Regions from separate parts of the Noviherbaspirillum agri genome, predicted to be linked through region 2. Evidence: predicted binding sites of a transcription regulator. Region 2 holds the regulator's gene; each other region holds the start of a gene.
What was found. The regulator FNR, encoded in region 2, switches genes on or off when oxygen is low (the NO sensors DNR and NnrR bind a similar motif). The targets are predictions, from matches to a motif close to TTGATNNNNATCAA.
Positions count from the first base shown of each region.

Region 1: a site for FNR is predicted at 8,314-8,327, ahead of ACYVIA_RS21410 (hemerythrin domain-containing protein). Genes of this name have one in related genera too.
Region 3: a site for FNR is predicted at 4,432-4,445, ahead of cobA (uroporphyrinogen-III C-methyltransferase). Genes of this name have one in related genera too.

Region 1 covers NZ_BAAGWA010000021.1:49,117-59,333, forward strand. Annotated here, with positions in the region: gene ACYVIA_RS21375 (DUF4124 domain-containing protein) at 4-570, opposite strand; gene ACYVIA_RS21380 (zinc ribbon domain-containing protein YjdM) at 878-1,219, opposite strand; gene ACYVIA_RS21385 (HDOD domain-containing protein) at 1,514-2,527, shown strand; gene glgP (alpha-glucan family phosphorylase) at 2,727-4,436, shown strand; gene clsB (cardiolipin synthase ClsB) at 4,744-5,982, shown strand; gene ACYVIA_RS21400 (lysylphosphatidylglycerol synthase domain-containing protein) at 5,979-6,974, shown strand; gene ACYVIA_RS21405 (SRPBCC family protein) at 7,009-8,196, opposite strand; gene ACYVIA_RS21410 (hemerythrin domain-containing protein) at 8,551-9,066, shown strand; gene ACYVIA_RS21415 (CBS domain-containing protein) at 9,080-9,841, shown strand.
Region 2 covers NZ_BAAGWA010000011.1:112,936-123,152, forward strand. Annotated here, with positions in the region: gene ACYVIA_RS17255 (thiamine pyrophosphate-dependent dehydrogenase E1 component subunit alpha) at 1-200, shown strand, start outside; gene ACYVIA_RS17260 (alpha-ketoacid dehydrogenase subunit beta) at 212-1,210, shown strand; gene ACYVIA_RS17265 (hypothetical protein) at 1,243-1,650, shown strand; gene fnr (fumarate/nitrate reduction transcriptional regulator Fnr) at 2,156-2,911, shown strand; gene ACYVIA_RS17275 (hypothetical protein) at 3,085-3,324, opposite strand; gene ACYVIA_RS17280 (FixH family protein) at 3,546-4,079, opposite strand; gene ccoG (cytochrome c oxidase accessory protein CcoG) at 4,112-5,506, opposite strand; gene ccoP (cytochrome-c oxidase, cbb3-type subunit III) at 5,563-6,498, opposite strand; gene ACYVIA_RS17295 (cbb3-type cytochrome oxidase subunit 3) at 6,491-6,676, opposite strand; gene ccoO (cytochrome-c oxidase, cbb3-type subunit II) at 6,683-7,300, opposite strand; gene ccoN (cytochrome-c oxidase, cbb3-type subunit I) at 7,315-8,742, opposite strand; gene ccoS (cbb3-type cytochrome oxidase assembly protein CcoS) at 8,887-9,084, opposite strand; gene ACYVIA_RS17315 (heavy metal translocating P-type ATPase) at 9,102-10,217, opposite strand, start outside.
Region 3 covers NZ_BAAGWA010000019.1:48,853-59,069, forward strand. Annotated here, with positions in the region: gene ACYVIA_RS20765 (cytochrome D1 domain-containing protein) at 1-104, opposite strand, end outside; gene ACYVIA_RS20770 (c-type cytochrome) at 94-432, opposite strand; gene ACYVIA_RS20775 (cupredoxin domain-containing protein) at 443-793, opposite strand; gene ACYVIA_RS20780 (ethylbenzene dehydrogenase-related protein) at 884-1,792, opposite strand; gene ACYVIA_RS20785 (NapC/NirT family cytochrome c) at 1,884-2,483, opposite strand; gene ACYVIA_RS20790 (cytochrome D1 domain-containing protein) at 2,650-4,284, opposite strand; gene cobA (uroporphyrinogen-III C-methyltransferase) at 4,528-5,361, shown strand; gene ACYVIA_RS20800 (DEAD/DEAH box helicase) at 5,722-7,155, shown strand; gene gluQRS (tRNA glutamyl-Q(34) synthetase GluQRS) at 7,179-8,057, opposite strand; gene ACYVIA_RS20810 (pirin family protein) at 8,190-8,888, shown strand; gene ACYVIA_RS20815 (sulfurtransferase) at 8,868-9,749, opposite strand; gene dnaE (DNA polymerase III subunit alpha) at 9,972-10,217, shown strand, end outside.

The sequences.
Region 1 (10,217 bases), on a different contig from region 2:
ACGTCAGCGCTGCGACGGCGACACCCGGATCGACTCGCGCTCGTTGCGCGCTTTTCTTACCATCGATTCCGCTTCTGCCGTCTCCTGCGCCAGTGCGCGCTGGCGTTCCCAGTAAGCTTCGTTCAGCCGCGATTTGCCGGTCACCAGTCCGCTGCGCTCGCCAGGCAGCGGCTCGACACCTTCTTCCTGACGCTTTTTCGCGTCTTCTAGCATCATCTCCGCCCTGATCACATCGGCATCTGCATCGCCCAGGGTTCTGACCTTGCCCGGTGCGGGGATGGACGGCACCTTGCTCACCGACGTGCGCTCTGCGCGGGGAGGAACGACCGGCGGCTTGCCGGTTTCCGGCGTCCATACGTTCGTCTCCGGATCGGGCACGATCGTCTCGTCGATCTTCGCACCCGGAATCGGCTTGTCGGAATAGACGATTCGCCCGTCGGAGGTCACTTGACGGTAGACCTTGGTCGCGGGATCGCCAAGCGGCTCCGGTTTCGGGAGTTGCTGGGAAAGCGCAAAGGTGGGGAAAACGGCGGCAACGAGCACGAGCGCCCGGCGGTTGAAGCATGTCATGGCATACCTCCTTCTTTGGGTACATTACCAGAGGGCCGGCTCTGGAAGGTGACATACAGCAAAGTCAAGCCTCGGAGCAGCTCGTCCGACGCTGCAAGTTACCGCTGCTGTGGCGGGGGATCACCGCGTCCTTGGCCGGCATCAGCCAAATTTCGATTCTCTGGGGCAAGTTCACGCCGCAATTTTAAGACGATTTCATCTTGTGCAACAGTGTGACGAAAACGCTGCCGACTTTGGATTTCACCCGTGCTCGGCGAAACGGTTCGGCGGGATCACAAGCGTTCTCGTCGTGGCTGGGAGAACCGCCTCATGCCTTGCGCAGGTAGCAGGCCTTTAGCATGAAGTTGCCCGCATCCATCTTGCAGTCGACTTCATGGTCGCCGCCGACCAGCCGGATGCTCTTGACCTTGGTGCCCATCTTGAGCGTGATGGAGGAGCCTTTCACTTTCAGGTCCTTGATCAGCACTACCGAATCGCCGTCGCTTAACACATTGCCGTTGGCATCCTTTACCACGGCGTCGGCTGCCTCCTCGGGCTTGGCCGCCTGTGCCACCGGCCATTCATGGCCGCAGTCGGCACAGACATAGTTGGCGCCATCCGGATAGGTGTTCTCCATGGCGCATTGCGGGCAGGGTGGAATCTGGGACACGATTTCTCTTTGCATGAAAGTTGTAAAAAACGGTCCGCAGTATAACCGACCACCAGGCGCAATCCCGGCCATTGGCAGCGTCGGTGGATGCGCTCCGCGCCCTCCGGCATGGCCACGTGCCGGTTTTATGCGCTGCTTTGCATGTCAGTTTTTCAACATGACCTCACGCCTCGGGTCTTCACGGAATGCGTGCCACAGGCAGCGCTCACGCAGTACACTGTTCGCCGTTTTACGTGGTGCCCCTGATAACGCGCTCTGCACCGACAACGTCAATTTCTTCCGGTACTGATCCCTATGCTCAAGAAGTTCTTGCACCGTTTTATCGGGCCTCAGGCACAGACTGCCGAGCCGGACGAGCTCCCGCTCAGTCCGCTGACCGTGCTTGCCGTCGAACCGCAGCGCCTGGTCGAGATGATCGACGTCGACAACCTGTACTTTCCCTGGCTGCTTGGCATGGGCGAAGCCGTTGTGCAGGAGGTGAGCGAAGTCGAAAGCCGCATCCTGCGCGCGCTGAAGCGCGAGGCCGATGCCGCCAACCCCGCTGCATCGGAGCTGGTGCCGCGGATTCCGTCCGTGATTCCGTTGCTGTTGCGCAGCCTGCGCGACCGCAATGTATCGAACAGCCAGCTCGCAGCGCTGGTCGAGCAGGATGCCGTTCTGGTGGCGGCCGTTCTCAAGCAGGTCAACAGCTCCTATTTCCGCCGCTCATCGCAGGTGAAGACGATTGAAGATGCGATTGCCGTCATCGGCCAGAACGGCTTGCGCATTCTTGTCGCCAGCGTCGCATTCAAGCCGCTGTTCCATGCCGGCCTCGGGCAGTTCACGACGCTTGGCGCGCCGCGTATATGGGAGCTGGCCGAACCTTTTGGCGTCGCTTGCCGCCATTTTTCCAAGCATCGGCCTGTCGACGGATTCGAGGTATATCTTGCAGGCCTGTTGCAGAACGTCGGCGTCATCGTCGCCCTGCGCGTAATGGATCAGGCGGGTGGCGCGGCGCCCGGCGAGCTGCGCTCCCTGGCGTTCTACACCTCATTCATCCATTACACACGACGCCTGGCACGCCTGGTCGGACGGCAATGGGAGTTCCCGGAGCAGGCCATCGCTGCCATCGACAGGGAGGCGACACCAACCGACTCCGCGCTGGCGGACGTACTCCACCTGGCGGACAGAACCACCAAGATCCGCCGGCTCGTTGTTCATCGCGCCCTGAGCGAGGAGTACGCTGACGCATGCCTGGAGAGCGAGGCTGCGGTCGCCTGTTATCGTGACATCGTGGGAGCGGAAGCGGCGCAGGAAACTGCCCAATAGCAGCAGGCTTGAGAACCGCAAACGATACCCCTGTTCCGGTTCATGACAGTCTAGTATTGGTCGCACGGAAAGATCACCTTGCGCTAGCGCAGGCAACGCGTTCTCGACCGCAGCGCAGGAGTGTCGTGGCAGGCAAAATGTTTGGCATCGCATCCGGTTTCCCGAACAGCGCATTCGCCAGCAGCCCGTCCACGACAAGATGAATCCCTTCCTCCTCGATGATTTCACTCGCGTCCCGCGCATCGCCTATTTTTCGATGGAAATTGCGCTGGAGTCTGCCATTCCGACCTACAGTGGCGGCCTCGGTGTGCTGGCGGGCGACTCGATGCGATCTGCGGCCGACCTGGCATTGCCGCTAGTCGGTGTCACGCTCGCGAGCCGTGCCGGCTATTTCCGGCAAGTGATTGACGAGGAGGGGCGCCAGCATGAACACGATGACTGCTGGAAGCCCGCGGAGCACGCGGCCCTGCTTCCGGCAAAGATCGCCATCCAGATCGCCGGGCGCGATGTGTGGGTGGCGAGCTGGCTCTATGTCATCGGCTCCCAGACCGGGGGCAGCGTCCCGGTGCTCCTGCTGGATACGGATCTGGCCGAGAACGCGGAGGAGGATCGCCGCATTACCGACAAGCTGTATGGTGGCGACAGCGAATACCGCTTGCGTCAGGAGATTGTGCTTGGCATCGGCGGCGTGCGTGTGCTGCATGCACTCGGATTCCGCATCCAGCGTTACCACCTGAACGAGGGGCATGCAGCATTGCTTTGCCTGGCGCTGTTGCGGCGCACGCGATGGAGTGAACGGCCCGGGCGGCAGATGCAGGCGCCGCTGTACAACATTGAGGAGGTGCGCTCCCTGTGCGCGTTCACCACGCACACACCGGTCGATGCAGGCCACGACAAGTTTTCCTACGACCTGGTTGCACGCCTGCTCGGGCCCTGGGCCGATCTTGCGCTGTTGCGGGAAATCGCCGGCGAACAGCACCTGAACATGACGCTTCTGGCGCTCAACCTGTCCGAATACGTAAACGGCGTCGCCCGCAGCCACGCAGAGCAGTCGCAGCTGATGTTTCCCGGTTACCGGGTGCATGCGATCAGCAACGGTGCGCACCTGGCGACCTGGACCTGCCCAAGCCTTCGCGACCTGTACAACCGCCATTTCCCGCGCTGGTGTCATGAGCCTGAAGTGCTGGCCGGGATCGACGCCGTGGATGACGCAGAGCTATGGCAGGCGCACGTTGACGCGCGGCGAGCACTGCGCGACTTTGTGCAGCACTCCTGCAAGGTCTCCCTGCACGAGGACGTGTTCACCTTGTGCTTTGCACGGAGGATGACCGGCTACAAGCGTCCCGAACTACTGTTTGGCGACCTCGACCGCCTGCGACAGATTGCCCGTACCTATCCGTTGCAGATACTCATTGCCGGCAAGGCGCATCCGCGCGACGGGGACGGCAAGCACCTGATCGAGATGCTGCATCGGCACATCGCCGCACTGCGCGCAGACGTACAGGTCGCCTATATTCCGGACTACTCGATAGATATTGCACGGTTGATGGTGGCCGGCGCCGACGTCTGGCTCAACACGCCCTTGCCCCCGCTCGAAGCCTCCGGCACCAGCGGGATGAAAGCCGCATTCAACGGCGTACCCAGCCTGTCGGTGATGGACGGCTGGTGGAACGAGGGCTGCATCGAAGGCGTGACCGGATGGGCGATCGGGGCCGGGCAGAACGACACGCAGTCACACGGGACGATCCTTTACGAAAAACTGGAAGGCAAGGTTCTCCCGCTGTATTACAGCAGTCGAGCGGGCTGGCTGAGGGTCATGAAGGGTGCGATCGGCCGCAACGCCTTGCTGTTCAACTCGCACCGCATGATGCGGCGTTACGCGACGGAAGCGTATTTGCGCCGCGGGTAGCGAAGCGCGCCCTGTCTTCTTGCCTCGCAATGGTGGATGCGACTGCGGAAGGAGGTCGGGGCGCATGCCCCAAGTGAACTTTTCAATTTCCGGAAACTCCACTTGGAAGGCGGAAGCACACGTTGTTGGCTTTGGCCATCCGGTCATGCCCGTCGTTAATTTAAACCACATCATCAACGGAAAATGATGAGGCCAAGAAGGGCGTACCGCCGATTGCCGGAACTCCGCGCCGCAGCGCTTGATTGCCGCGGCCGCTTCTTCACACGGTGGATGCCGTCAACAAAAAAGGAACAAGGGACATTAAGCCGTGAGCCAGCCATGGATTAGTGGCAATAGATTTACGCTTCTCGAAAACGGCGAGGCGTTTTATCCGCGCGTCTTCGAGATGATTGCCGCCGCACGTTTTGAAGTGCTGATCGAAACCTTCATCCTCTATGAAGACAAGGTCGGCAAGTCGCTGCATGCGGCATTGCTGGCGGCTGCTAAGCGCGGCGTGCAGATCGACGTCACCGTCGATGCCTTCGGTTCGCCGGAGCTGTCGGAAGAATTCGTCGGCTCGCTCACATCGGCCGGGGTGCGTCTGCATGTGTTCGACCCGGCGTCACGGCTGTTCAAGCGCATCAATTATTTCCGCCGCATGCATCGCAAGCTGGTGGTCGTGGACGGTGTGCTCGGCTTCGTCGGCGGCATCAACTATTCCGCCGACCATCTCGCCGACTATGGCCCGGAAGCCAAGCAGGACTATGCGGTCGAGGTGCAAGGGCCGATCGTCGCGCATATCCATCACTTCATGCGCAGTGCCCTTGCCGAAGCAAAGGCCAGGTCGCAGCGACGCTGGTTCCGATTCCGTTCCGAAAAACCGGTGATCGGAACGCTGCCCCCGGCGGGCGATGCCGATGCACAGTTTGTCTGGCGCGACAACGGCGAACACCGCAATGACATCGAACGCCAATACCGGCTCGGCATCCGCCTCGCGCAAAAGCGGGTGATGATCGCCAATGCTTATTTTTTCCCGGGATTTACCTTCTTGCGCGAGCTGCGCAAAGCGGCACAGCGCGGCGTCGAGGTGTCGCTGATCCTGCAAGGCAACCCCGACATGCCGATTGTGCAGACCGCCGCGGCGATGCTGTACCACCACTTGCTGCGTGGCGGCGTGCGCATCTATGAATATTGCGAGCGTCCGTTGCACGGAAAGATCGCGGTCGTCGACGATGAGTGGGCAACGGTGGGGTCCAGCAACCTCGACCCGCTCAGCCTGTCGCTGAATCTTGAAGCGAATGTGATGATTCGCGACCGCGAGTTCAACCGTGTGCTGAGCGAGCGCATTGAACACCTGATGTGCAGCTGCCGTCGCATTGAGGCAAAGGATCTTGCGGAGTCGCCAACGTGGCGCCAGCTGCGCGGGTTTTTCCTGTTCCATTTCCTGCGCAAGTATCCGTCGTGGGCGGGCCGCCTGCCGGCACATGCGCCTCGCCTCGCGCCATGGCCCTACAGCGGAAAGCCGCGCGGCGCAACGGACCGGATCGAGGAAACGGCGAGCCCATGACGCGCGACTCCACCATGGACAGCAGGCGGGCACCCGGGGCAGCGCGGCGCGGCATTACCTCCCGTCCTTGGTGGCCGACGTTCAAGCGCATCTTGACAGTGGTGTTCTTTGCGCTGGTGGCATACCTGCTGTACACGCAGGCACGCACGGTGGAATGGGGCGAGGTGCTGGAAACGCTGAAACGCCGCCCCCTGCAAGGCTTGCTCCTGGCATCGCTGCTGGCCGCCGGCAGCTACGCCTTGTACAGCTGCTTCGATTTGTTCGGGCGTTACACCACCGGGCACCGGCTTGGTGCCTTGCGGGTCATGCTGATCACTTTCATCAGTTACGCGTTCAACCTCAATATGGGCGCGCTGGTCGGCGGGGTGGCATTTCGCTATCGTCTGTATTCACGCTTTGGTCTGGAAGCGGGGGTGACGACGCGGGTGGTGGCGATGAGCATGCTGACCAACTGGCTCGGCTACCTGTTCCTGGCCGGGCTGGCGTTTGCCATCTCGCCGGTGTCGCCCCCGCCGGACTGGAAACTGGGCACCTTTGGCCTGCGGGTCCTTGGCGTCGCACTGTTTGCCACGGCTGTCACCTATCTGCTGCTGTGCGCATTCTCCCGGCGACGTACATGGTCGGTCAGGGGACATGATGTGACTCTGCCTTCGTTGCGCCTGGCGCTTTTGCAACTCGGCATGTCCACGGCCAACTGGTTGCTGATTGCCGCGACGGTATATACCTTGCTGGAACAAAAGATTGCTTTTCCCGCCGTGCTCGGCGTGCTGCTGGTGGCTGCCGTGGCTGGCGTAATTACCCATGTGCCGGCTGGCCTTGGCGTGCTCGAGGTGGTGTTTGTCGTGTTGTTGTCGCACCAGTTGCCAAGGAGCGAGCTGCTTGCCGGGCTGCTGGCATACCGCGCGATCTATTACCTCACGCCGCTGGCGATTGCGGCCGTCCTGTATCTCGTTGTCGAGGCGCATGCGAAAAAGGTGGCGCGCGCCGCCTGATGCGTGCCGAACGACGCTTGCCGGATATGACTGTTCAGCCCAGCCCGGACGGCTTCAGTTCGCCGTGGCGCGCTGCGTCGTGCGGCATGATGCCGGTTTCGATGAAGCTCTTCATGCGCAGCAAGTCATCGTCCAGCTCGCGCTTCGGGTCTGCGCCGAGCAACACGGCAACACCATGGCCCAGTATGCCTGCCGGCGGATTGTAGGAAAGCCGTACCGTCGCGCGCGTGCCGCTTTCCGTCGGGTCGAAGCGGACGACGCCGGCATGCTCGACCACAGAGCCCGGCTCGGTCTTCCATGCAATCACGAAGGGACGTTTGCACTCTGTCAGGCAGGCATTCCACTCGATACGCGCGCCCATCGGTCCCTGCACCACCCAGTGCGAGCGCAGGTCGCCGAGGTCGCGCACTTCCAGCACATGCGACATGAACAGCGGGAAGTTGTCGTACGTCGCCCATGCGTCGAATACCGCTTCCGGTGGCGCCATGATCTCGATCGCTTTTCGCAGTTCGATCGCGTGGTGGCCGGCACCGATCCCCGTCAGGCGTCGTACCGGCTGGTTCGTCATCCCGCGCAACAGGGCGCCGAGCCCGGCGACTGCCAGCACCGTGCCGGCAGGATTGCGCCGTGCCAATCCAAACGCGCCAAGCAGCCCGCCTCCGAGTACCGCCGTGGCACGTAACGCCGGCGCCCAGTTTTCGCGCATGAAGCCGGAGCGCATTTCCACCCGACCGCTTCCTCCCTGCAAGCCCGGCAGAGAGGGTGCGTGCTTGTGCGCCTGCAACTTGTCGCGGATGTCCTTCACACCTGGGACGGTGCGAACCATGCGAAGCAGGGGATGCCTTTCCCGTTCCAGTATCGGACCGCCCAGCTCCGCGTTGCCGTTGCGTACCACCGCCGAAATCGCATGGGGATGCGAGACGACGCGCCCGAGTTTGGCGCGGATGCGCGCCGCCACGACGTCATCCGCCGCTTCTTGGCTGCCCCGACGCAAAAGGCTGCTTGCACGCGCCTGCATCCCAGCCATCCGGTTGAGGAAATCCCGCGCCACCACATCCATTGAATGCGTTGCTTGCGCTTGTGCATGACGCAGCCTGTCCTGCGCACGCGCCCTTCGCCGCCGGCCGCGTTCGGGGTCGGAATAATACATGCCGAGTGCACCGACCGCGGCAGCACCCAGCAGACTGGACCATTTCGGAGACGAGAAGGATTGTTGTTTCATGGTGGCTCCCGGTTGCGCCGGCTACGGGAAAGAACTGGCGTGCAAAGGGCCGGCATGACGATGTCACGTTCATGCTATGAAATGGGTTTCGCGTCATGCGGCCAAACGATTCATCGTTTGATGGGCGTCAAGGGCGACGGCGTTGTCCGCTGAGGCGCTGTTCCCTGGCTGCATGCCGCACTTCCGGTGGATTTTCGCGCTTCTGACGAGTAGCAGAAACTGTAAAACGTTCGCAACTTGTTGTGGCGCCCGCACTCTGATCTCCATCACGCACACGCCGCGGGCAGCGGATCATCCAAGCCATGAATGCCTGCTTACCGCAGACAATCCCGAAGCAATTGAAAGGAGCACGACATGGATATCGACGCCGAAATGCGCAGGCGGGGAGAGTTCCCCGTCGATCAGCCGCTGGAGGCACTGAAGACCGACCATGGTTTCGTCCGACAATTATTCGAGCAACATTTCCAGTCTCAGGAGGCAAATAACAAGAAAGAGTTGGGTGCACATCTCCTGGCACTGCTGGAGACGCACACTGCGTTGGAGGAACGCGCGTTTTATCCCCGCGTACGCGAGGTTGATCCTTCGCTTATGGATCATTGCGAGCAGGAGCATGGCGAGGCCCGGCAAATGATTGACAACCTCAAGTTGATGGACGAAGGCGACCCTCATATCGACGCGCTGTACCGCCGGCTCTCCGACTCGGTGCTCAAGCATGTCGAATTCGAAGAGCAGCAATTGTTCCCGAAGGTCGAGCAGGCCGGTCTGGACATGACCGCGCTCGGCCAGGAAATGCAGGCTGTCGAAATACAGATGATTGCCGCGCGCAACCAGCGCCCGGTAGCCCCGGGCGTCCCGGGAGTGCGCCTGTAACTGGAGAAAGCAAATGCAGATCGTTTCACAAGTCATGACACGCGACGTCCGGTTCGTGTCGCCACAGGAAAACCTGCAACGCGCCGCGCAGCTGATGGACGAACTGAATGTCGGCGCGCTGCCTGTATGCGACGGCGACCGCCTGGTCGGCATGGTGACCGACCGCGACATCACCGTGCGCGCCACCGCCGCCGGCATGGCACCTGCGGACGCCCATGTCGAGCAGGTGATGAGCACCGATGTCCGCTGGTGCTTTGAAGACCAGCCGCTGAAAGAGGTGCTGCGGCAAATGGCCGACACCCAGATCCGCCGCGTGCCGGTGATCTCTCACGATGAGGCCCACAGGCTGATCGGCATCGTTGCGCTTGGCGATGTGGCCACCAAGACGACCAGCACCGGACAGAAGCTCGAAGTGGAGCAAGTTGTCGAGAAAATTTCCTCCCCGTCGGAGCCGGACCGCTCGCAACCCGTACGCCATTCCCGGGTCTCGAATGCAGGAGTGTCGGCGAGAACCGGTTCGGATACCGGCACGGCCTCCGGATTCGCAGGGTCGGACACCATCGATGTCGCCGGTTACGAAGAGAGCGATGCCGCCGGCGCCGGGGACCCCGGTGTATCGGGCGAACGCGGCATCGGTGACGCACGCAACACCGCGACCGCCGGCCGCCGAAGTGCAGGAGCCAGTGCAAAGGATACGGCGGGCACAATGGAAGACAGTGGCGAGAGCGGCCCACCGGGCGGGACGGACGCCACAGGCATCGGTGCTAAACCATAGGTGTCGCCCGACGTATGAGCAGCAGCTGATCCGGTCATGGGCGCAACATGGCGACGATGATCCAATCCGTGCACTCGTCAACCTTCTCGGCGATGCCATCTCTGACAACGGACGCCACACAGCCGGCCGACCAGCCGACGCGTACGTTAGCGAGAGCGAAATGCATTCTTGATAACTTTCCTTTATTGCACCCAAGCACCGGTTCGTGACAAAGGAGACAGTGTTGTTTTATGGAGGCGCAAAAAAGGTGTTGCACACTCCCGAACCGTTTGCTATAGTTCGGCTCCCGTCGCGCAACACACAGCGCAAATCGCAGAAGCGATAGCAGATGTGGGGTGCGAGATGAAAGGTTTTTAGTCATCAACAAAACGCTTGA
Region 2 (10,217 bases):
CCGACGAACTCGCGGCATGGCGCACCAGGGATCCGGTTCTGGCGATGCAGCACAGACTGGTCGAACGAGGAGAAGCAAGCCCGGCGCACATCGTCGAGATGGAGCAACGGGTGGAAGCGGTGATTGAGCGCGCGGTAACGTTTGCCAGCGACTCACCCTTCCCGGCGCTATCCGAATTAACCAGCGATGTCTACGCATAAGGAGCGAAGCCATGCCACAAATGACTGTCAATGAAGCCGTCGGCCAGGCGCTCGCCGAAGAAATGCGCCGCGACCCGAGCGTACTGATATTCGGTGAGGGCGTCGCCACCAAACGCCCCGAGCTTGTGCGGGAGTTCGGCGAACTGCGGGTGCGCAACACGCCGCTGGCCGAGGGCATCATCGCAGGCACCGCGGCTGGCGCAGCCGCGACCGGGCTGCGCCCCGTGATCGACCTGCTTTTCGCCCCGTTCCTCTGCTTTGCCATGGAGGAGATCGTCAATAGCGCCGGCAAGCTGCGTTACATCTCGGGCGGGCAGTTCGAATTCCCGATGGTCGTCATCGCAATGACGGGCAGCGGCTGGGGCGTCGGCGCACAGCATAATCACAACCTCGAGGCCTGGTTCGTGCACAGCCCGGGCCTCAAGGTCGTCATGCCGTCTACTGCTGCAGACTTCAAAGGACTCCTCAAATCGGCCATCCGCGACAACAATCCGGTCCTGTTTTTCGTCGACATGCCGCTTGGCTACGTGCCGGGTGACGTGCCAGAGGGGGAACACAGCATTCCTCTCGGGAAGGCGGCCACCCGACGCGCCGGCGAAGACATCACCCTGATTTCCTACGCCAAGATGGTCGATACCTGCATGCAGGCGGCGGACCGGCTGGCGGACATCGGAGTCGATGCCGAAGTCATCGACCTGCGCTCCCTGAAACCGCTCGACGAGGAAGCGATTCTCGCCTCCGTGCGGAAGACAGGCCGCGTCCTTGTCGTGCACGAGGCAAGCCGGCTCTGCGGCGTCGGTGCGGAGGTTGCGGCCATCGTTGGCGAACACGCGTTTTCCACGCTCAAAGCACCTATCGTCCGTCTCACTGGCCCCGATGCACCGGCGCCTTCCAGCCACGTACTGGAGCAGGCTTTCATGCCTCAACCGGCAACGATCGTCAATGCAGCGCTCAGGATGATGAACCGCGAGGCGGCTGCCCATCAAAAAGCTGAAGCACAAATCGCATAACCACCGTCATAACCAACTTGAAGAGACACATCATGCGTACCTCAAATACCATCTATCCCACCTTCTCCACCGCCGGCATCATCTGGCTCAAGCTGGCGGTGGTCTACCTGATCATCGGCGTCGCCCTGGGTATTGGCATGGGCGCCAGTGAAGACTTCACCTTGCGCCCAGTCCATGCGCACATCAATCTGCTCGGATGGGCAACCATGGCCTTGGCCGGGCTTGTGTACAGCGTCTTTCCGACTGCCGGCACCGCCAGGCTCGCGCGCATCCATTTCTGGGCCACGAATATTTCTCTGCCCGCCATGTCCCTCGCGCTCACCTTCGTCCTGCTCGGATCGCGTCAGCTCATCCCCCTCCTTGCCGTCGCCGAGATCCTTGCAGCGCTTGGCATCCTTGCCTTTGCCGCGAATATCTTCATCAATTTGAGAAAAGACTGATTCGAGCCCGATTACCGATCCGGCATGGATTTGCCGCACGCTGGCTTCCCTCTCCCGCTTGTGGGAGGGGGCCGGGGAAAGGGCACAGTTCAACAAGGCACAGCCGAATCAATAAGAGCCCTGCTTGATACGAGGTTGGCGGCTACAAGCGTCAACCTCGAAATTGAGACCAACTCCATTCCCAAATCCGGGAATCCGCAATGCGTTGCAGCTGCTGCCATACGCTGCCACGTTGTGTTGTCACGCTGCCAAACTCAATGGCCTTCGGTCCTGCGCGAGCCGAATACGCCTTAAAATAGCGGTCGATCGTTCGTCAGCACTACTGACAGCACCCCGCAATCAATCCTCGCTTCACAATCCCTGATTTCAAAATACGTGCTTGGTACGGGATTTGCATCACTATTCTTGATTTCGCTCAATTAATGAGTCGAATGGCCACTGTGGCTTTGATGTGAACTGGACAACGAGCACAACTATGATTCTGCATCGCATGAACTTCTCTGACATGACCCAGACGGTTCCGTCTACCTCGTCCGCAGGCAACGTGCAGGACTTGCGCACTCGCTGCTCCGCTTGCAGCATGCATCAGCTTTGCCTGCCGATGGGACTCGGTGCCTCTGACATGGACAAGCTCGACCAGATCATCGGCCGCCGCCGCAAGGTGCCGAAAGATACGCACCTGTACCGCGTGGGCGACCCGTTCACCAATCTGTATGCAATCCGGCTCGGGCATTTCAAGACGCATCAGATCAATCCAAGCGGCGACCAGCAAATCACCGGTTTCCAGATGGCGGGAGAACTGCTCGGCATGGACGCCATCAGCACCGACCGCCATCATTGCAACGCCATTGCGCTCGAAGATAGCGAAGTGTGCGAAATCCCGTTCGCTCGCCTGGAAGCCCTCTTCGCCGAGATGCCGACCTTGCTGCATCATTTCCATCGCATGATGAGCCAGGAAATCACACGCGAACAAAGCGTTATGCTCCTGCTGGGAAATATGCGTGCGGAACAACGTTTTGCCGCCTTCCTCTCCAACCTATCGTCACGCTATTCCGTCCGCGGGTATTCGTCGACGACCTTCCAGCTGCGCATGACGCGCGAGGAAATCGGCAACTACCTCGGCCTGACGATTGAAAGCATCAGCCGCCTCCTGTCCAAGTTCAAGAAGCAAGGCTGGATCAAAGTCAATAACCGCGAACTGGAACTGCTCGATACGGCAACCCTGAAAGCAGTTGCTGCCGGCACCCGTACCTGCAGCTGAGCACCGGATCCCGCCGAAGGACTCGCTCCCCCTGACCTTCGCTCACAGCTGGTCAGGCGGAACGCGCTGTGTCAGATTTTCGAAAAACTGCCGCATCAAGCGGCAGTCCACTCCCCGGCAGGGTTTGCCTGCACAGGGGCGGAACCATTAACCGAATTTCCGATGCAATAGAGTTAGAGTGGAGTGTTCCGCTCGTTCGGTGTACCGATCAGGTAACACGTCAACATACTGGCCAGGGAACAGAATAGCCAGAAGATAAAGAAGCCGATGGTATACGCTGCCATCGGAGTCAAATCGATATCACTGCCCACAAGCGACAGGTCGTTCGGATCAAAGAGGGAAAAGAAGAAACCTTCTGCGACTATTGCCACCAGGAACGACGGCCACAAGACGACCATCAACAGTCGCGTCATCACACTACCCTCCTTTCAACTTGAAACGGATGTATTTAGCAAAAGTACATCATAAACGTTCAATCAGACAACATTTGCACACGCATAACTTCTCGATACTGGGAATTATGTTCGAGATTCCGGGAATGCGCAGAGAGGGTTGATTTTCTGTCGTGAACGAGAAGGACAGAGAGGAAGGAAACGAACGTCGTGGCGAGACCATTGCTCTCGCCACGCGTTAATCAATGTGGAACGGTAATCGGGTGGAGCGTGATCTGGGGTTCCTGCGGCCAGGCCCAGACACCATTGAGCCGCCAGTCCCGATGCTCCCCTTCGATCAGGATCTGCCAACGAGCCATATCCAGCATAGGAAGCGCAACCGAAAAATTGCCGCTCTGGTCCGGCTGGGCGACCAGCTTGAGGTCCTTTTCCGGCCGTGTGGAATGAATGAGGCTGATAGACAGTTTGTCAGCACGCCCTTCAAGCCCCCGTACAGTCCCGGCCAGCATGCTGGCCGCCGCATCATACCGGACCTCTGCCTCGAGCTGCATTTCTGCCGCAACACGGTCGCGGCTCAGGTCCTGGTTGATCGCCTTGCCCTGCTTGTAATAATCATCCACGACCAAGGCATCAGGCCGCGATACCGCAAGCCATGTCGTATAGATCCCTGCGAGGACCACCACAAACGGCCCCAGCATCAACAGCCAGGGCCAAGGATGTCTGTACCAGGGTTTTATGTCGCCAGAGTTACCTGGAATTGATGTCTTGACTTGCATACGGCTCTCCAATGAGATGCTGCAACGGCCGCTTAACGCGGCACGATGAACACAGCTTTTTCCCTGACATGCAAACGCTCTTCGTCAAGCGCCTGCAACTCGAAGGCAATCTTGTTAGACCCTTTTTCGCCCTTGCCGTGCGCGACGCGTACACGCACCGGTACAGCCCGGGAGGTCGTGCCATCCAGCTCCACTTCATCGGGTGAGGCCAGGGCAATCGAGTCGATACCAGAGACGCTGATCTTGTAACGATGCGGACGTTCGTCGGTATTCATGATCTGCAGCCGGTAGACATTCTCGATCATGCCATCCTCCACTTCGCGCCCCATCGTGCCACGGTCGCGGATGACATCAAGTTTCAACGGCGTGCGCGTCAACAGCGAGCCAAGCGATGCTGCAATAATCAGAATCAGGATGGCGCTGTAAATCAGCACGCGAGGACGCATTGCGCGCCGCCGCACCTCCTTTGCGGACAGTTTGTTGCTGATCGCGTTCTCGGTGGTATAGCGAATCAGCCCGCGCGGCGCACTGATCTTGTCCATCACCGAATCACATGCATCGATGCATGCAGCACAGCCAATGCAGTCGTATTGCAGGCCGTCGCGGATATCAATCCCCGTCGGACATACCTGCACACACATCGAACAATCGATACACGATCCCAGGTTGGCGTTTGCCGACGACTTGCTCCGCGCGCCGCGCGGCTCGCCACGCTCCCGGTCGTAGGTAACGGTCAGCGTGTCCTTGTCGAACATCGAGCTCTGGAAGCGGGCATACGGGCACATGTACTTGCACACTTGCTCACGCATCCAGCCGGCATTACCGTAGGTAGCAAAACCGTAGAACAGGATCCAGAACCATTCCCATGGGCCGAGGCCGAGTGTCATGACCGACTGGCTCAACTCGTGGATCGGAGTGAAATATCCCACGAAGGTAAACCCGGTCCACAGAGAAACCGCACCCCAGACAAGGTGCTTCGCACTCTTCCTCGCAATCTTTTCAGCAGACATCGGCTGCTTGTCGAGCCGCATGCGGGCGCTGCGTGAGCCCTCGATCTTGTTCTCGATCCACATGAAGATTTCGGTGTAAACCGTTTGTGGACACGAATAGCCGCACCAGAGGCGACCGGCAATTGCCGTGAACAGGAACAGCGCGTAGGCGCAGATGATCAGCAGCAGCGCAAGGTAAATGAAATCCTGCGGCCACAGCACGATGCCGAAGATATAAAACTTGCGTGCGCCGAGATCAAACAGCACAGCCTGCCGGTCGTTCCAGGACAACCAGGGCAGGCCATAAAAAACAAGCTGGGTCAGCCAAACGCAGACCCAGCGCCATGTTGTGTACCAACCTTTGATCTCTCGCGGGTAAATCTGCTCCCGCGCCTGGTACATCTTGACTACTGAAACCTTTACTGCAGGTTCACTCATTAAAGTTACCCAATCATGGCATGGCGGCGTCTCCGTGCCGCCATGCGGTTAGGTCGTCACTTTTGCGCGACTGTCGTTTTGTCGTTGGACAGGCTCCAAACGTAAGCTGCCAGTACATGGACCTTCGCTTCGCCCAGGAATTCCTTGAACGGCGGCATGGTGTTCGTGCGGCCCTTCGTGATGGTTTCCTTGATGGTGTCAGCGCTGCCGCCGTACAGCCAGGTCTTGTCTGTCAGGTTTGGAGCACCGATTGCCTGGTTACCCTTGCCCTCCGGACCATGACATGCTGCGCACGCACCGAACTTCTCCTTGCCAAAGGCGGCTTTAATCGGATCGGCGGTGGAACCGGACAGGCTAAGTACGTAGTGTGCAACATTTTCGACATCTTTGTCGGATCCCACTGCGGCTGCCATGGTCGGCATCATGCCGCTGCGGCCACCGAGGATGGTGGTCTTGATCACTTCCGGATCGCCGCCATACAACCAGTCGCCGTCGGTCAGGTTCGGGAAACCCTTGTTACCGCGGGCATCCGAGCCGTGGCACTGTGCGCAGTAAGTCAGGAACAGACGCTCACCGATGGCACGTGCCTGAGGATCGCTGGCCACTGCCTTCAGGTCCTGCTGCTGGTACTTCGCAAAGATCGGGCCGAACTCTTCGTCCGCCTTTTGCAGTTCAGCCTGATATGCCCCGGTTGACTTCCAGCCCAGCTTGCCGGCGAACGAACCCAGGCCGGGATACAGCGCCAGATATACGAGGCCGAACACGATGGTGATGTAAAACATCCACATCCACCAGCGCGGCATCGGGTTGTTCAACTCGGCAAGACCTTCGTCCCAGCTATGGCCGGTGGTTTTATCTTCCGGTCCGCCATCGCTGGAAACGACTACCTTCGCCTTCGATTGCGCCCACAGGAGCAGCGCACAGCCACCAATGCCGAGCAACGTCAGCGCGGTGATGTAAACGCTCCAGAATTCACTTGTAAAGTCAGACATGTTGTTTTTTCTCCGCAGCTTGGATATCCATTTCATCGGCGAACGGCAGGTTGGCTGCCGCTTCGAAGTCTGCGCTGCGACGCGCACTGTATGCCCACCAGACGATGCCAATGAAGCTGATGAAGCTCAGTACAGTGATGACGCTGCGCGCATCAATAATTAGGTTTTCGAGACCCATGATTGATTACCTCTTCGCCTTGATCAACACACCCAGACCTTGCAGATAGGCGACCACGGCATCCTCCTCGGTCTTGCCTTCCAGGGCTTTCGGTGCTGCTGCAATTTCCTCTTCAGTGTAAGGATGGCCCAGCGTCTGCAATGCACGCATCTTCGGCACGACAGACTCCGGGTCAAGCTTGGTCTTCGCCAGCCACGGGTAGCCGGGCATGTTCGACTCCGGCACCACATCACGCGGGTTGTTCAGATGGGTGCGATGCCATTCGTCGCTGTAACGGCCGCCAACGCGTGCCAGATCCGGACCGGTACGCTTGGAGCCCCACTGGAACGGACGGTCATACACATACTCGGCCGCGACCGAGTAGTGGCCGTAGCGTTCGGTCTCGGCGCGGAACGGACGAATCATCTGCGAATGGCAGTTGTAGCAACCTTCACGGACGTAAATGTCGCGGCCTGCCAGGCGCAGCGGTTCATAAGGCTTGAGGCCGGCAATCGGTTCCGTCGTCGACTTCTGGAAGAACAGCGGCACGATCTCGACCAGGCCGCCGACGCTGACCACCAGAACGATCAGGATGATCAGCAGCCAAGGGTTCTTTTCAATCAGTTCATGAGTAAATTTCTTCATTGCTGCTCCTAGATTCAAGCGTGAGTCGGCGCCAGTGCCGGGATGCGAGCCTCAACGGCTTTGCCGCCACGCACGGTCATGAACGTGTTGTATGCCATCAGGATCATGCCAGTCAGGTACAACAGGCCACCGGTAAAGCGGATCACGTAGTACGGGTAGGTCGCTTTAACGGACTCGACAAAGGTGTAGGTCAGCGTGCCGTCGGCATTCACTGCGCGCCACATCAGGCCTTGCATGACGCCAGCGATCCACATTGCGGCGATGTACAGCACGATACCGATGGTCGCAACCCAGAAGTGGACTTCGATCAGGCGGACGCTATGCATCTGTGTCTTGCCGAACAGGCGCGGGATCAGATAGTAGATCGAGCCCATCGTGATGAAGCCGACCCAACCCAGTGCGCCAGCGTGCACGTGGCCGACGGTCCAGTCGGTGTAGTGCGACAGTGCGTTGACGGTCTTGATGGACATCATCGGACCTTCGAAGGTCGACATGCCATAGAACGACAGGGACACGATCAGGAACTTCAGGATCGGATCGTTACGCAGCTTGTTCCATGCGCCGGACAGGGTCATGATGCCGTTGATCATGCCGCCCCAGGAAGGTGCCAGCAGAATCAGCGAGAACACCATACCGATCGACTGGGTCCAGTCAGGTAATGCGGTGTAGTGCAGGTGGTGCGGACCCGCCCACATGTAGGTGAAGATCAGCGCCCAGAAGTGCACGATCGACAGGCGATAGGAGTAAACCGGCTTGTCGGCTTGCTTCGGAATGAAGTAGTACATCATGCCAAGGAAGCCTGCGGTCAGGAAGAAGCCCACCGCGTTATGGCCGTACCACCACTGAACCATGGCGTCCTGCACGCCTGCATAGGCAGAGTAGGACTTCATAGCCGAAACCGGCATTGCCATGCTGTTGAAGATGTGCAGCAGCGCGACGGCCAGGATAAAGCCACCGAAGAACCAGTTCGCGACATAGATATGCGGCACCTTGCGCTTGACCAGCGTGCCGAAGAACACGACGGCATAGGACACCCACACCAGTGCGATCAGGATGTCGATCGGCCATTCCAGTTCGGCATATTCCTTGCCGGAGGTGTAGCCGAGCGGGAGAGAGATCGCCGCTGCAAGGATGACGAGCTGCCAGCCCCAGAAGGTAAAGGCGGCAAGGCCGTCGGAGAACAGGCGTACCTGGCTGGTACGCTGCACGACATAGTAGGAAGTGGCAAACAGCGCGCTGCCACCAAATGCAAAAATAACAGCATTGGTGTGCAGAGGCCGCAAGCGGCCGTAGCTGAGCCAGGCGATGTCGAAGTTAAGAGCGGGCCAGGCGAGCTGTGCGGCGACAAACACGCCGACCAGCATACCCACCACGCCCCACACTACAGTAGCGATCGCGAACTGCTTCACGACCTTGTAGTTGTAGTTCAGTGATGTATCCACGTACGATCTCCCAGGGTTAGTAACAAAGAATGAGGCGAGGGTACGACTCGGGTTCCCAAAAAGCTTTGACTTGAATCAAATTGACCCAAATCAAGCAAACCCTTCCGTCGGTAGGCCCTTTTAGGCTAAAAAAAAGCCGCAATTTTAGCGGGTTTTGGAAGTGTCTTGACCGGATTTTTCCGACAAATTTTCCTCTGGTATTCGGTCATCATCTTGCAGTATTCGCATACCCGGGCCGACGAGATCGTCGAACTGTCCGCTATCCGAGGCGCGGAAGAAGATCCATATCGCGACAAAGACGATCAGGATACTAATAGGGACGAGAAGATAGAGAGCTTCCATAACTTGCCAATATCGTATTAGGCGCCATGACGGCTCAACTGCGCCGTTCCATCGACCGCCGCGGCGTTAGTCCGCGATATGCGCCGCAAACGTAATGCATTGATGACGACGATTGCCGAACTGAGCGACATGCCGATCCCTGACAGCCACGGATTAAGCAGCCCAAGCGCCGCTGCGGGAATCGCCGTAATGTTATAGACCGTCGCCCACGCCAGGTTCTGACGCACGATTGCCATGGTCTTTGCTGCAGTCTGATCAGTTTCGGCGACTGAACTCAGCCGCCCCGACAGCAGTACCGTATCTGCATGCGTCTGAGCCAGAGCCGCACCGCTTCCCATCGCAAACGAGACATCCGCGGCGCGCAGGACTGCAGCATCGTTAATGCCGTCACCCACCATCGCCACCACGGCGCCTGCTGCCTGCAGCTTCTGGACGAATTCCAGTTTCTGGTCTGGCAACCGCTCTCCGTATGCAGCATCGATTCCGAGTTCATCGGCCACGCGCTGCGTAACGCCCTGCTGGTCGCCACTGAGCAGGATGACCTGCTTGCCACGCGCCTGGAAGTGTTGGACGACCTGCCTTGCGTCCGGGCGTATGGCGTCGGCAAGGTCGAAGCGCGCCAGCCATCCGGATTCGGCGCCCAGGTATACCGAGGTCAGGCCGCTTTCTTCCGTTACAGGCGCACTGCTTCCCGTGACTTCCTGCACAAAGGCCGCGGAGCCAAATCGGTACCGAAGGCCGTCAACAACACCCGACAGTCCCTGCCCGGCCGCCGACTCAACATCGGCCGCAATGGGGCGTCGCATACCTTCCGGAAGTCGCTGCACAGCGTCCATGATTGCCGCCGCGAGCGGATGCGCACTGGATGCCTCCAAGGCGGCCGCCGTGGCCAGACACCACGCATCGGACTGGGCGCCGAGCACGCTGATCTGGCGCAATGCGGGCCGGCCGAGAGTCAATGTCCCCGTCTTGTCAAAGATGACATGGGTCGTACGATGCAAGGTTTCCAATACATGAGACTGCACCACCAGCACACCTTGGCGCACGAGCCGATCGGTTGCCGCCGCCAAGGCGCTGGGCGTCGCCAGCGACAGGGCACAGGGGCACGATACAACCAACACGGCGATCGCAAT
Region 3 (10,217 bases), on a different contig from region 2:
CTTGCGCAGCCTGCCAGTGCAACGGCGGCAGCGATGCCGGTGAGTGCAGCAATGCGGCGCGTCCACGCGCGCGCATGCGCCACAAAAGAAGTATTAGTCCGCATTGGGTAATCCTTTCAACAACATGTCGACGATCCAGCCTGCTTCGGATTCGGAAAGGAAGGGACTCCATGGTGGCATCGTGGTGCCATAGCGTCCCTGCAGGATGGTCAGTTTGAGCCCCTCGGGATCCTTTCCTTCCAGTGCCTTGGGCGTGAGCGGCACGCCGAGGCCGCCCTCCATCCGCAGGCCATGGCATGAACCACAGTCCTGGCGAACGAGATGCAGTATTTCGGCTTTACGCTCTGGTGCCGGTTCGGCTTGTGCCGTCAACGGGAGGGAGAAGAAAAGAGGGAGGGAGAGTAGGAAGGCGCAAAGCCTTGACGGTTTCATGATAATTGCCTCACGGTGCAACCTCGACCACACCGGTCATGGTGGGGTGGGGACCGCAGATGTACGGATAGGTGCCGGGCTTGTCGAATGTGCGCTCCCAGGATTCGCCCGGGAAAAGCCGATCTGACTCGGGAAGATCTTCCTTCTGGAACAGGACGGAGTGGTTGGAGCGCTTTTCGTTGTTAACCCACCGGACGGTGGTGCCAGGCTTGATCTTGAGCTGTTGCGGCTCGAACTGCATTTTCGCGATGCTGACTTCGACGACTTCACCCGCCTCGACCGGCGACATGGTCAGTGCAATCAGTGCGACGGCTGCGGCAGATGCCGCCTTCAGCACGCTTGCGACAAAAGTCTTGTTCATCTTCGACTCCTGCTAAATCTTTAAAGCTGCCTGCTGAACGTGATTCATTGCGTGAGGAAGCCGGCGGCTCCCTCACGTCTTTCAATTACCTTACTGCTTTACGACATTGATATCAGCCTTGGCATTGTCCAGGCCAAGGGTATAACCGAACGACACGTAGTGGTAACGGCCGTTGGTGTAGTCGTCGTGGATGGCGAAACCGAAGTTGTAGGTCTTGCCCGGCTCCAGTTTCACGTCGCCTTCGCCGCCAGCGAGCTTGCGGGTGAAGTTGACGGTCCAGGTATCACCCTTGAGTTCGCCCTTGGCATCAGTCAGCGCCTTGCCGCCTTCCATCACGCGCTTGTCAGCGACGTAACCGTCGACCGGCTTCTGGCCCTTGCCGCTCTTGTACTGGAGCAGGTCGAAGTACTTGCCGGAGGCGAGGTTGCCGTCCTTGACGTACTTGGTCTTATTGTCGTCTTTCACGCCCGGCATGGTGCGTGCGTCGGTGTGGCAGGTTGCCCAGCAGCCGCCATTGTCGTTGTCGACCTTGCCTTCTTCTTCCAGCATGAAGGCAACTTTGACCGGATTGGCAGCATCCATCTTCTTGCCGCTGGCAAAGCCGGTATTCTTCCAGGTAAAGCGCAGGTACAGGTTGGTGCCGTCATGCGCGGCCTGAACGCTGACCGGAATGCTGCCCGGCTTGCCCTTGACGGGTTCCGGTTCCAGCACGGTGTTCTTCGACTGGGCGCCGGAGACAATCTTCTTGCCGAGGTCCGGTGCTTCTTCCGCGCCGGTCTTCTCATCGACGTGGCAGCCGATGCACGCCTCGCCTTTCTTGACGGCCTTGGCGCCGCCGTGTTCCGTGCCCTTGAGGATCCATTCCATGCCGGAGGCACCCGGATAGAACACCGTGATTTTCTTGCTCGGAGCCTTGCTTGCGTCTGCAGCAAGCGCGACGCCGGAACCCAGCGCCATAAGTAATCCGAGAGACGATGCGGCAATCAAAGACTTGTTCATTGCATTTCCCTTCTTACAGTTGATATTTTCCAGACGGCAGTTGTCAAACGATTGACGGCTATCGCATTGATGACGATAGCCGCCGGTTCAATTATTCCTCTTCTTCCTCTTCGGGCATATCCTTCGGAAGCTGGTGCGCGATGCCCTTGTGGCAGTCAATACAGGTCTGGTTGTCTGCCTTGGCATTCTCATGCTGCTTGCGGGCCCGCTGCTTCTGCTTGTCACCATCCATGCCGTCGAAGGTGTGGCAGTTGCGGCATTCGCGCGAGTCGCTGGACTTCATCCGCGCCCATTCGCGCGTTGCCAGTTCCAGTCGCTTCGCCTCGAATTTTTCCTTGGTGTCGATCGTGCCCGTGATTTTACCCAGCACTTCCCGGCTCGCCTGGATCTTGCGCATCATCTTGTGCGTCCAGTCCTTCGGTACGTGGCAGTCGGAGCAGGCCGCGCGTACACCGGTGCGGTTGGAGTAGTGAATCGTCTTCTTGTATTCCTGATAGACGTTGTCTTTCATTTCGTGGCAGCCAATGCAGAACTCGAGCTGATTGGTCGCCTCCATGCCAGTGTTGAACCCGCCCCAGAACAGGATGCCGGAAATGAATCCGACGCCCAGCAGCGTCAAAATCGAATAACGGACGCTAGGCTTGCGCAGCTTCGCCCACCAACCTCTAGATGCGTTTTGTGTGTCTGACATGGCTTTTCTCTGAATACTGTTGTACTGAGTTGCTGTAATGGATCCCGGGCTGCTGCTTGTGATGCTTCGTTCTTGCGGCCGGGCGATCCAGCGTATTTTTTCTTGCTGTACTGCTTTTCCCTGAGAACCCCGGAGAGCTTGCGCTCCCCGGGACATCGTTGCTACATCAATAGATGTCGTGCTGCGTGTTGAGGATGTTGAACTTGCCGGTCGGCGTGATCAGCTTCGGATCCTTGATGACATGCTTCAACTTGCGTGTCTTGTCATCCATGATCACGATCGCGGACGGCTCGGTCTTGCCAGCCCACAGCGAGAACCAGACTTCATCGCCCTTCTCGTTGTACTCGGCATGCACCGTGCGCTTGATCGCCTTGCTTTCCGGCAGATTGGCCAGCTTGGCGATATTGATGACTTCAGGTCCCTTGGCCAGGTTCTTGATGTCATACACGGTTACCGATTCCGCGACTTCGCGTTCCGGGTTCAGCGGTGCGTCCGCCCACAGGTTGTTGGACTTCGGATGCGTCTTCACGAACAGCGAGCCGCCGCCGTGATTCTTCAGTTCCTCGACCACTTTCCATGCGCTCTTCGGATGCTTCACCGGATCGGTGCCGATCAGCGAGATCACGTCTGCACCGAGGTGCGACGTTGCCCACACCGGACCGTATTTCGGATGCACGAAGTTCGCGCCGCGACCCGGGTGCGGCTTGGCCTTGGTGTCGACCAGTGCAGCCAGCTTGCCGAGCTTGGTGTCAACCACCGCAACCTTGTTGGAGGCGTTTGCAGCCACCAGGAAGTAGCGCTTGGTCGAATCCCAGCCGCCGTCATGCAGGAACTTGGCGGACTCGATGGTCGTTTCCTTCAGGTTCTTGACGTCCGAGTAGTCCACCAGCTTGATCATGCCGGTTTCCTTGATGTTCACAACCCATTCCGGCTTGTGCGGCGTTGCCACGATGGAGGCGACGCGCGGTTCCGGATGGTATTCGCCATCATGGGTCTGGCCGCGGGTCGACACGATCTTCAACGGCTTGAGCGTGTCGCCTTCGGTGATCACGTACTGCGGCGGCCAGTAGGAACCGGCAATCGCGTACTTGTCTTCAAAGCCCTTGAACTTCGAGGTCTCGACCGAACGTGCTTCGATACCGGTCTTGATGGTAGCGACGATGGTCGGCTTCTCGAAGAACATGTCGATCAGGTCGAGCTTGCCGTCGCGGCCGATCACGTACACATAGCGGCCCGATGCGGACACGCGGGAGATGTGCACGGCGTAGCCGGTCTTGACGATACCCCAGATCTGCTTGGTGTCGCCGTCGATCAGCGCCACTTCGCCGGTATCACGCAAGGTTACCGAGAACACGTTCTTCAGGTTGACCTTGTTCATTTGCTTCTTCGGACGGTCTTCCGGCTTGATGTGCAGCTTCCAGCTGTCCATCATGGCCTGCATGCCGAACTCTGGCGGTGCATCCGGTGTCATCTGGATGTAGGTGGCCATCATCGAGATTTCATCCTTGGTCAGGATATCGTCGAAGTTGACCATGCCACCTTCGGTACCGTAGGCGATGATCTTTTCAAGACGCCCTTGGCCGAGCTTCTTGCTGTTTTCCGGTTCCAGATTCTTACCGGTTGCGCCCTTGCGCAGAATGCCGTGGCAGCCAGCGCAGCGCTCGAAATAAATCTTGCTTGCTGCTGCTTTCTGCTCAGCGGAGAGCGTCGGCTCGCTGGATGCATATGCCACCCCGACGGCCAACGGCAATGTTGCAAGCATTGCCATGAGCGGGCGGGATAAGGACTTCATAGAACTCATGTTACTTCCTCCCTAACAAGGATGATTAACTACCACTGTGATGCGAACTGCCGCTAAAAACCACCAATAAGCAATGTGTAACAACCGGGATTGAAACGCACTGCTCTTTAGTAAGGCGAAGGGTGCGCTTTGGGAGTCTTTATTTCCTTAACGCACATCAATTTTTTTGAGACTGCCCCGCGATAACCTGACAGCACTTGAAAACGACTCACACGAAACATCTACGCAGCAAGGGAGCACCCCATGAGCAACCCCCCACCCAATTTGAAGTCGTTTTATCCGGCGCCTGTTTCGGCCCAACCTGGTACGGTCTATCTCGTCGGCGCAGGGCCGGGCGACCCCGAGTTGCTGACCTTGCGTGCGGCAAGGCTGCTGGCCAACGCCGAAGTGCTGGTGTACGACAACCTCGTCAGTGAAGGCATCCTCGACCTGGTGTCGACGTCGGCCGAGCGCATCTATGTCGGCAAGCAGCGCTGTAACCACACCGTGCCGCAGGAAGGAATCAATGCGATGCTGGTACGTCTGGCCAAGCAGGGCAAGGACGTGGTGCGGCTCAAGGGGGGCGACCCCTTCATCTTCGGCCGTGGCGGGGAGGAAGTCGAAGTGCTCGTCGCCGAAGGCATTCCGTTCCAGGTGGTGCCTGGCATTACAGCCGCCAGCGGTGTGTCCTGCTATGCGGGCATCCCGCTGACGCACCGCGATTACGCGCAGTCATGCGTCTTCACGACCGGCCACCTGAAGGATGGCAGCCTGAACCTGGACTGGGAAAATCTCGCGCATCCCAAGCAGACGCTGGTGATCTACATGGGCTTGAACGCGTTGCCGGAAATTTGTCGCCAGCTCGTCGCTCATGGACGTGGCGCCGACATTCCTGCGGCTGTCATCGAGCAGGGTACGACGCCCGAACAGCGCGTAGTTACCGGCACGCTGGCAACGATCTCCGACCTTGCCGCTGCGACCGGATGCAAGTCGCCCTGCCTCGTGATCGTGGGTGAAGTGGTGTCCCTGCACAAGACGCTGAACTGGTTTCCCAATTCTGCGCAAAAAGCGCTTGCGCGCGCCGCGACGGTCGCGTAGTTGACCCGGTGAGTGCTGTCCGGGGCGGCGACCGTCCCGGTTTTCCTTTCCCTTCGCTTTTCCTTGAAACAAGGCCAAGGCAGCAAGTGCAGCAGGTTTTTTGTACTGCCGGGATTGCTGGCGTAAAACCTGCCGACTCACGATACGGCATGCAATCTTTCAGCTGCCGTGCGGTCAGATAACGGAAGCGCTTCTTTCTTCAACGCAGCTTGTCATCAAGTCGACAAATGGCTGGCGTATAAAGTGGCAGGCGTATAATTAAAGGTTATTTACAAAAAGCAGGATGCGCGCGTTGTTGCGCAGATGCTGATTACGTTACCGACCTCTTTCCTGGCCTTTTCCGGCCTTTTCATATTGACTATGTCAGATTCGTTGTTGGCAAACACACAACCTGCCGCGCCTGCGGTCCGCTTTGAAGATTTCGGACTCTCCGCCGACATTTTGCGTGCGCTGGCTGACCAGGGTTACATCCATCCGACGCCGATCCAGGCGGAGGCAATTCCGATCGTGTTGCAAGGGCGCGACGTGATGGGCGCTGCGCAGACCGGCACCGGTAAAACCGCCGGTTTTTCATTGCCCATCATCCAGTTGTTGCTCGAACATGCGAACGCCAGTGCATCGCCCGCGCGCCATCCGGTACGCGCGCTGATCCTGACTCCGACGCGCGAGCTGGCCGACCAAGTGGCGGACAACGTCAAGGCCTATTCGCGCCATACCCCGCTGCGCTCGACTGTCGTGTTCGGCGGCGTGGACATGGCCCCGCAGACGGCGGCATTGCGCGCCGGCGTGGAAATCGTCATTGCGACTCCCGGACGCCTGCTCGACCATGTGCAGCAAAAAACGCTGAACTTGTCGCAGACGCAGATCCTCGTCATGGACGAAGCGGACCGCATGCTCGACATGGGCTTCCTGCCCGACCTGCAGCGCATCATCAACCTGTTGCCGACGCAGCGGCAAAACCTGATGTTCTCCGCCACCTTTTCGCCGGAGATCAAGAAACTGGCGAACAGTTTCCTGAAGAACCCGGTGACGATCGAAGTCGCCCGCAGCAATGCCACCGCCGACAACGTCACGCAGGTGTTGTACAAGGTCGAGGAAGAAGCCAAACGCGATGCGGTTGCGCACATCATCCGCGAGCGCGGCCTGAAGCAGGTAATTGTGTTTTCGAACACCAAGATCGGTGCGTCACGCCTGTCGCGCCACCTGGAAAAGGAAGGCATCAAAGCTTCCGCGATCCATGGCGACAAGACCCAGGCGGAACGCATGGCCGCACTCGATGCCTTCAAGCAGGGCACGATCGAAGTGCTGGTCGCAACCGATGTTGCCGCGCGCGGCCTGGACATTGCCGAGCTGCCGTGCGTGATCAATTTCGACCTGCCGTACAACGCGGAAGATTATGTGCATCGCATTGGCCGCACCGGACGCGCCGGCGCCTCGGGCGACGCGATCTCGCTCTTCACCGACAAGGACGCGCGCCTGCTGGCCGATATCGAAAAGCTCATCAAGCACACGATTTCGCGCCTGGACCTGAGCGGCTTTGTCCCTGCGCGCTCTTCGGAGCGCCGCCCGCGCCACGAAGAAAGCGACGAACGTGCGCCGTCGACACGCGGATCGCAATACAGCCGCGGCGCCTACGCACCGCGCAAGGAAAAGGTCGATCCCTGGTTCCTGAAACCCTACGAGCCCTCGGCATCGGAGCCGCAACCGGCCGAGAAGCCTGCGCAGCAGGGCAATGGCACAAAGCAGAAAACCAAGGTGGCCGCGCTGTTGGGGGGCGTGCCAAAACGCCAATAAATTGGGACTGCCGGCGGGCGCAATTAATGTCCGCCGAAACGTTGCGCCCAGGCTGAAGTGGCGCGCATCCAAAAATCTTCAATAGAGGGTGGCTGCCCTACAGGCAGTTGCAGGAAGCGCGCAGCTGCACACAATTCCTGTACCGGCTGTGCCAAATCCAGGGCCTGTGCGCCGGTCTGCTTCGACAGCTTTTCCCCTTCCGCATTCGTCACGACAGGCACGTGCAGGTAACGCGGCGTTGGCACGCCGAGCAGGCGTTGCAGGTAGATTTGCCGTGGTGTCGAATCCAGCAGGTCGGCGCCGCGCACCACATCCGTGACACCCTGGTACGCATCGTCCACGACGACGGCCAGCTGATACGCCCAGAATCCATCCGCCCGCTTGAGCACGAAATCACCGACCTCCGTCGCAAGATGCTGCGCGACCGTGCCCATCCAGCGATCCTGGAACGTGATGCATTCAGCCGGGTCATGTGCATCCGGCACGCGCAGGCGATACGCGCGCGCCGTCTTGCCTGGTGCAAGACCGTGGCGGCAGGTCCCCGGGTACACTGCCGCACCGTCGCTCGCAATCCCGATACGTGAATCTGCGATTTCCTTGCGTGTGCAGCCGCACGGATAGGCATGGCTGCCAAGACGCTCGAATGCTGCCTGGTACAAGGCCTTGCGCCGGCTTTGCCAGACCACTTCGCCATCCCATTGCATGCCGAAGATGCGCAGACAGTCGAGGATGGCTTCTGCCGCGCCCGGCATCGTACGCGCTTCGTCGACGTCTTCGATGCGCACCAGCCACTGGCCGCCGTGCGCGAGCGCGTCAAGATAACTGGCAAGGGCGGCCACCAGCGAGCCCTTGTGCAGGGGGCCGGTCGGGGAGGGAGCAAAACGGCCGATATAACTCTTCATGGAATCGGGATAAGCTTGCTTGAGCTGCGACAAGTCAGCATCTGCGCAACGTAAAACGCTATTGTGCAACACCTGTCCAACCAGATGGCAAGTCAATGCGCATCAGCACCTGCCGACTTGAAAGGAGCCGCAATGATCACACTGCGCAAGAGCGAGGAACGGGGGCATGCCAATCATGGCTGGCTCGATTCCTGGCACAGCTTTTCCTTTGCCGACTACTATGACCCGCAATTCATGGGTTTCGGCCCGTTGCGTGTCATTAACGAGGATCGGGTTGAAGCCGGCGCCGGCTTCGGCACGCATGGCCACCGCGACATGGAAATCATCAGCTACGTCCTCGACGGCGAACTGGCGCACAAGGACAACATGGGCAATGGCAGCGTGATCCGGCCCGGTGATGTGCAGCGCATGAGCGCCGGGCGGGGCGTGATGCATTCCGAGTTCAACCATGCGCAGGACCGGCCGACGCACTTCCTGCAGATCTGGATTGAACCAGACGTTTTTGGCATCCAGCCTGGCTACGAGGAAAAGCGCTTTGATGCCGCCGAAAAGCGCGGGCAGTTGCGCCTGATCGCCAGCAGCGACGGCCGTGATGGATCAGTGAGAGTCCATCAGGATGCAAACCTTTACGCCGGACTGTTCAATGGCGACGAACATGCGAGCCTGACGATACCGGCGACCCGCCGTGCGTATGTGCATGTTGCACGAGGAGACATCGAGGTCAACGGGCACGCGCTGCACGCCGGAGATGCACTGATGGCCGTCGACGAGCCCGCCATCGAGCTGGCAAATGGCCGCAGCGCCGAGGTCTTACTGTTCGACCTGCCCTGAGGCTGCGTTCGTGTTACGCATCGCCTTGCGGCAGTGCGGGCAGGATTCGCCCGGGATGTAATAGGGCGACAGCTGTTCTTGTGGCGTCACGACGGCACGGCAGGCGAAGCATTGTTTTGTGTCGGTCGCCTGCAACTGCGGATTGAGCGCTGTGCGGTGGTCGAACACGAAACAGTCGCCGGTATAGTGCGCGCCGCCGACTTCCTCGAAATACTTCAGGATCCCGCCTTCGAGCTGGTACACACTGTTGATACCGATGTCCTGCATGTGGATCGCTGCCTTCTCGCAGCGGATGCCCCCGGTGCAAAAGGTGACAACTGTCTTCCCTGCTAGCTCATCCTTGTGCTGCGCCACAACTTCCGGAAATTCGCTGAATTTTTCGATGCGATAGTCGATGGTGTTGTCGAAAGTGCCGACGTCCACTTCAAACGCATTGCGGGTATCGAGCATTACCACCGGCTTGCCTGCATCATCGTGACCGAGGTCGAGCCAACGCTTGAGCGTCTTTGCATCCACCGCCGGGGCGCGTCCTTTTTCCGGCTGGATCAGCGGATGTTTCATCGTGATGATTTCGCGCTTGAGCCGCACCAGCATCTTGGTAAATGGCTGCCGTTCGGAGTAGCTTTCTTTCACTTCCAGATCGGCAAAGCGCTCGTCCGCACGCAGCCAGGCAAGGAAGCGGTCGATTGGCTCGCGCAGGCCCGCCAGGAACAGGTTGATGCCTTCCGGGCTGAGCAGGATGGTGCCTTTCAGACCGAGTTCCACGCAGATCTTCCGGAACTCCGGGCGTTTTTCAGCCGTGTCGGCGAATGTGATGAATTTATATCCGGCGATGTTGACGTAAGGTGTTGCTGTTTGCATAAGTGAAGATGCTAAGTCTTTGATTCGACGACATTATAGGCGGCATTCATCACGTCCGCCGCTGAGCGTCTGACAGCTTATTTGGCAGGTAAAGCTCTTGGATCGCTATGCCGCACATGAGTTTTCCGGTGCTGGCAAGTGTCCGGTTATGTTTGGCAACAGCGGACAAAATTGCGCTCTCCTTGCCCATTGGAACAGGGGACGGCGCGGTAAAATAGCGCGATGACTTCGCCGCAATTCATCCACCTCCGCCTCCATTCCGAATATTCCATCGTCGACGGCCTCGTGCGCGTCGACGACGTTGTCAAAGCTGCAGCTAAAGATGCCCAGCCGGCATTGGCGATCACTGACCTTGCCAACCTCTTTGGCATGGTCAAGTTCTACAAGTCCGCGCGTGGCAAGGGCGTTAAGCCGATTGCCGGTTGCGACGCCTGGATTACCAACGACGATGACCGCGACAAGCCGTCC